2 regions of the Paenibacillus sp. FSL H8-0168 genome follow, and region 1 is predicted to be linked to the other one. Evidence: riboswitches for the same ligand, from Rfam matches in the RefSeq annotation. Region 1 holds a riboswitch; the other holds the start of a gene.

Region 1 (3,166 bases):
CGGGCTCGATTACAGCGATTGTCTTGAACATCGTTTTGACGAGAAAACAGGGCGAATCGGTCAAAAGCGTGACGGTTCAGGAGGTTCCACAGAAGGTTTGATGATTAGGAATAAATAAAGATAGCCGGAGAGAGGACGTATGCCTCTTTTCCGGCTTTTTGGCATGGGGTTATCCAGATAGTAGATACCCTTGCCGTCTGGGGACATATAGATGAAGCTGCGGGATGAAATGGGTAGCTCTAATTTGGTGTGTTTTCCAGTTTATACGCTAGAAGAATTTGCTAGAGTGGTAGGAAGAGGCATGATATAATCTAAATTATGGATTTTGAATAGTGGTGGATGTTTTCGGACCACGGTGCAGCTTCCCGAAAGGGGGTGAAGCCGATGGTCAACCTTGTGTCGTGCTACGGTGTGTTGCGTTGGATGGTTACTTTACTAAGCCTGGTGTTTAGTATTCGTAAACTTTATCGCTGGCTACGTCGGAAATTTCGGAACAAGCGAAAACCCACCGCGTAATTAGGTTAGGCGCCTAACGGTGGGTTTCGTTTGCATTAACATTTAGTTGTGCAGCGCGCCGTGGTGGTGATCCACAGCCTTTCAAGTCCTAAGAGTCTTTGCCGTTGGCGCGGCGAAGGCTCTTTTTAGTATACGGACACGGTGGTTTACTCTATACCTAATTTTAACACTTCAATTGCGTGCACGCAATTGAAGGTTATGTCTTGTTTCTTCCTTATCGTTCAAATTTAAACTATTGTGCAGCATTTATTGACAAGCCCGTGACAACAAAATAAGATCGTAATGGAAAGAAATAAAGGAAGAAAACAGGTGTGAGCCGGACGACTCTATGTACGGGGTTTTGTTAAGACCATGTGGATAGTTGTTGAGCGTGTTCACTTAAAAGGGAAGTTCGGTTGATTCCGACACGGGCCCGCCACTGTATACAGGCATCAGCAGGATACTGCTGGAGCTTTCAGAACAGCCACTGGAACTGTGAAGAACCGGGAAGGCCTGAAAGATACGCCTGGAGTCAGGAGACCTGCCTGTTTTGACATCACTGTCAGACCCACGGGATGCTGGGGAGGTGGTTAGGCGTGCTGCATACGGAATGTCTGAAACCGATCTGATCCCTTCTATGTTTTTGGAGTTGGCTTCGAGGTGTGTTTTGACATTTTATAATGAAAGCATTTCTGACTGCTGATCAAGTGGTCCGGAATGCTTTTTTCGCGTTTTGCATTAGGTTTATATGATTTTACAAGATAGAGGGGGATTCATCGAATGATTAGCAATCATAGCAGGCGCTCATGGTTGATATGTACAGGGGTGATGCTGTTACTGGCAGTTATGGCTCTTTCGGGATGTACTAGCAATAAGACGTCGAATAGCTCCGGCAAAGATGAGAACGCGTCAGCACAACAAACAGCGACAGGTAAAAAGCTGGTAATGGCGTATACATGGAAACCGTCAGGTGTTGACCCGCACGGAGATAATAGCTGGGATGTGATGCGATCCGGTGCAGGTGAGACACTGGTACGTTTGAATGAAAAGCTGGAGCCTGTGGCTTGGCTGGCAAAGGAGTGGAAGCAGGATAGTCCTACAGTTTGGACGTTCAGCTTGAAGGATAAAGTCACTTTTCATAATGGAAAGAGTATGGATGCAGCAAGTGTAAAAGCATCTTTGCTACGCTCTATCGAGAAAAGCCATCTGGCGAAGGATTTACTGAATGTGAAGTCCATTGATGTAAGCGGCCCGCTGGCCTTAAAGATCACGACAAACCAGCCGAATGCGGCGTTGGTGTCCAATCTAGCTGATCCATCGACGATTGTACTGGATGTGGCATCGATGAAAGATGAGCAGAGTTACCCAGCGATGACAGGCGCCTTTAAAATTAAAGCGTTCAGCAAGGACCAATCCTTGGTCGTAGAGCGTTATGACGGATACTGGGGCGAGAAGGCCCGATTGGCTGAGGCGACAATGAAGTTCATTACGGACGGGAATTCGCGCCTGATGGCGCTGCAATCCGGCGAGGTGGACGTAGCGACGGATATTCCAGTTGATAACGCAGAGGTACTGAAAAAGAACGACAAGCTACAAGTGCTGTCGGCTCCCTCCTTGCGCACCCATATGCTCGTGTACAATATGGAATCCCCAGTATTCAAGGATGCGGCGAACCGTAAGGTGGTGGACAGCCTGATTCCACGCACATCGATTGTGAGCGCCGTCATGAGGGGCTTCGGTACGGAAGCAAGCAGTCCGTTCCCGAGCATTCTTCCCTTCGGTAAAGTTGAGCGTAAAGCGCTGGACGGAACGGCGGATCAGCTGTTAACGAAGGATGGCTGGCAGAAGGACGCCCAAGGGACATGGACTAAGCAAGGCAAGCCGTTCGAGGTTACGCTGCTGACTTTTCCTCAGCGTCCGGAACTCTCTGTTATGGCTGAGGTCATCCAAAGCCAATTGCTAAAAGAGGGAATCCAGGTCAAGATTCGCAAGGTGGAAAATATCGACGAGGCGTTGACCAAAAACGATTGGGATTTTGCTATGTACAGTATGCTTACTGCTCATACAGGAGAGCCGCAATATTTTATGGACATGTTTTATTCTTCGAAAAGCGAAGCCAATGTAAGCCGTTATAGTTCCAAACCGCTAGAGAGTATTCTTAACAGCTTGAAGCTGGCGAAGGATACAGCGCAGCGTAATGCCGTGACACTACAAGCGCTGGATATCATCAATACGGATTTGCCACAGTCGTTCATTGTGCATCCTGACAATGTGTTTGGTGTGAAAAAAGGGGTAGAGGGTTTTACACCCCATCCGATCGAGTATTACTACATTACAGCGCAATCCGATATTGCGGAATAACGAGCGGCGTATCCTATGATTCGTTTTATACTGGAACGTGTGGCGCAGCTGCTCATCATTGTATTCGTTGTATCCACGCTGACTTTTGTACTGATGCGCCTGGCTCCTGGAGACCCTGCTACCATTTTGCTCACCGCGCATAATGTCCCTGCCTCTGAGGAAGCGTTGACGACGCTACGGCAGGAACTGGGCTTAAACGAACCGTTTCATGTTCAATATGTGAACTGGCTGCGGGATGTGTTCACAGGGCATTGGGGCACCTCGTATGTATCCAAGGAATCCGTGCTAGCCGAACTGTGGAACAGACTGC
Region 2 (3,166 bases), 230 kb from region 1:
TTTCCCACACCCGGGGAAACGCCCACCTCAAATAGCGCAGGCTTGCCAAAGCCGCCTGTCGCCATCCCGGACGCGGCCCCCGCTCCGGCCACCGCTGACGTTCTGGCGGTGCTCTCGGTAGCAGGCGCTTGCCCGCTCCAGCGAGCGTTGGCTTCGCCAGGCAGCTTGCCGCCGACAGCGAGGCGGCTTAGTGCCTCTGCCGCCAGCGATGCCGGGGCTGCGCCGGTTTGCACAGCGGCCGTTGCCTGCACGGCAGCCATCGCTTGCGGGCGTGCCTGCGTCGCAACCGCAGCGCCGCTCGCGGAGGGTCCAGCGGGCGTAGTCGGGGCTGCACCTGCCTGCGGTGTATCCTCTTGCGCGCCCAGCGACCACGGCTCTGCTTCCGTACGGAGACGCTGATGCGGCTTGAGCGCTTGCTCGGTCGCATCTAATGTGTATTTGCGCTGATATCCGCGCGGAGTCACGATCAAGCCGTCATACACCGTCGTCGAGGAATTGCCGATGATTACAGTCGTCAGCATCCCAATATCATGGTTCAGCATATCTTCCAGCGTCGTTACAATAACTTGCTGACGTTCACGATAAGCACTTTTCACCAACCCGACTGGAGTTTGCGGATCGCGGTAACGCAGCAAAATGGACTGCGTCTCCACAATCTGGCGGGTACGCCGACCACTGCGCGGGTTGTATAATGCAATCACAAAATCGGCCGAAGCCGCTGCTTCTACACGCTTCACAATCGTTTCCCAGGGGGTCAGATGATCACTCAGACTGATCGTGCAAGCATCATGCATAACTGGCGCCCCCAACAGTGAAGCACAGGACTGAATAGCCGAGATCCCTGGCACGACTTCTACCTCAACCCCGTCCTCGCGTCGCCAGCCTTTTTGCATCAGCACTTCGTACACCAGCCCTGCCATACCATAGACTCCCGCATCTCCACTGGAAATGACAGCTACCTTCTTGCCCATCTCTGCTTGGCGAACCGCCTCCTGCGCACGGCTCACTTCCTCTGTCATTCCTGTGCGTACAATCTCCTGTCCGTTCAACAACGGACGGATCAAATCAACGTAGGTATTGTAGCCGATAATGACCTCACTTTCGGCCAGCGCATCCAGCGCCCGTTTTGTGATATGTTCCATATCTCCTGGTCCAAATCCAATCACCAGCAATTTTCCTAATGGGCTCATCGTGCTCCTCCTATTCATCCTTTTCAGGGCAGCTATGCTATCTATTTCAATGATTTATGCACATCGTGTAACTCAAAAAAACCCCATCCTGCCCGGATGGGGTTTCTATGTACGCATCTCTCATCAGACGAACAAACAGCGTAAGAAGACATATTTGTCTTCCTCCAACCTGCCGTTGTTTTCCACCTGTCTGTTTACGCTTAAACGCTGCTGCACGTTCATATCCACGCAAACCTCTAACCAACATGGAAAAAGCAACGTGTGCCTGATTTCCTGATTTCGTACACCCATCCTCTCCGCGAAGGTTAACGGTGCATACAGATCAAGGTAGGTCTCCTGGCTTGGCATCAACAGATTCTTTTGTCTTCCCCGTTTTTCACGAGTGACCATTTAAAAAAATCCTCTTCCTTACAGTGGCGGGACCGCTCGGGATTTGCACCCGATTCCCTGTTACCCTTTGCTCAACCGCAAAGGCACCTTGTCTGTCCGCTATTTGATTATGGGTCTTATCATAACCTTGCCTCAATCAGTTGTGCAAGCACGAAAAACGCTTTATTTCAAGTTCTCTGCTTTATTTTTTAACATATGTAGCAATTCGTCCGGGTCCGCAGAGATACTTAATAACGCTGGATGCTCAGCCCCGGTAAACCCTTCTTGCACGCTATGACGTACCATTTCTACTAACGGGTCAAAATATCCATTCACATTCAGCAGCCCAATCGGCTTGCGATGAATGCCGATTTGCGCCCAGCACAATACCTCGAACAGCTCCTCAAAGGTTCCCAAGCCACCCGGAAGGGCAATAAACGCATCGGCCATCTCGCTCATTGCCGCTTTACGCTCATGCATGCTTGCTACCTCAATAAATTCGGTAACTCCCCGATGAATGATCTCTGCATCAAATAATAGGGTGGGCATAATGCCAGTGACCTGACCGTCACCCGCCAGCATTCCATCCGCCACCTCTCCCATCAGCCCCCTGCTAGATCCACCATAGATCAGACGGATATGATGGCGAGCCATGGCTTCCCCCAGCTTGCCTGCAGCCTCAACATATACCGATGAATGTCCAGGTCTGGACCCGGCAAATACGCAAATAGAATTCATTAACGTCTCAGCTCCTGTCCTAAGTCAGCATTTAGCATAATTCGATCCCCAACGCTCATAAGTACAATATATAGACGAACTAGAGCGCTTCGATCTATATATTGCTTATTTGAAAACGCTCTTGGGATTTATGCAAAATGCTCAAGTATCATGCATCGAAACTTATTCATTATATTAGATAAATATTTTCGCTATAACAAAAATCTTTGTCGATGCATGTCCAACAAAAAAAGATAAAGACCTCGTAGGCCCTTATCTTTATTTTACTCTGTATCCCAAAATATAAGTTCATTTTTTAGCATACTGCATTTATAATTTCTATCTCATTTCAATGACCATTCACGATCTTCAGACCACAGCCATGCACCGAATCGTTATGTTCAAAATATTTGCCCAGCTCCACCATCATCGCGCCCATGCGCTCTTCGGTTGGAAACACGACTCGATCAATCCCTTCTTCCACAATGGACTGTGCAGTCACCTTCCCTACTGATACAGCAATCACATCCTCACGAAAAGCTTCCAGTAACTCCTCGATTCGATTTTGCTCTCTGGCATATTGGGCCAAAAATCGGATTTGCGGACCACTTGTAAACGTAACAGCATCAACATTACGATGGATAACATCCTCCAGTAACGCCTGCAATTTTGCTTCCTCAGGTGGGATATGCTTATAAGGAAGTACCTGGCGGGTCACTGCCCCCTGCTCATCCAGCCACTTTACCAACCGTGGAGCTGGATCGCCATGCAGTTGCAACAGTACTTCCTTCCCCTTCAGATCGTATGGGGCAAAAGCTCCTGTCAATCCGATCAAACTTCCGTCCTCGTCTCGTACTGCTGGCGTAAAGCCACGCTTTTTGAGTCCATTG

The links. A riboswitch is a leader RNA that binds a small molecule or an ion and turns the genes downstream of it on or off. The one in region 1 is predicted to bind cobalamin.
Region 2: another riboswitch for cobalamin. It lies ahead of cobJ (precorrin-3B C(17)-methyltransferase); the one in region 1 lies ahead of MHI21_RS24865 (ABC transporter substrate-binding protein).

The regions. Positions count from the first base shown of each region.
Region 1 covers NZ_CP151948.1:5,614,565-5,617,730, reverse strand. The annotation lists gene MHI21_RS24870 (nucleobase:cation symporter-2 family protein) at 1-101, shown strand, start outside; cobalamin riboswitch at 855-1,059, shown strand; gene MHI21_RS24865 (ABC transporter substrate-binding protein) at 1,276-2,856, shown strand; gene nikB (nickel ABC transporter permease) at 2,872-3,166, shown strand, end outside.
Region 2 covers NZ_CP151948.1:5,383,993-5,387,158, forward strand. The annotation lists gene cobJ (precorrin-3B C(17)-methyltransferase) at 1-1,190, opposite strand, end outside; cobalamin riboswitch at 1,499-1,686, opposite strand; gene MHI21_RS23825 (TIGR00730 family Rossman fold protein) at 1,743-2,297, opposite strand; gene MHI21_RS23830 (uroporphyrinogen-III synthase) at 2,626-3,166, opposite strand, start outside.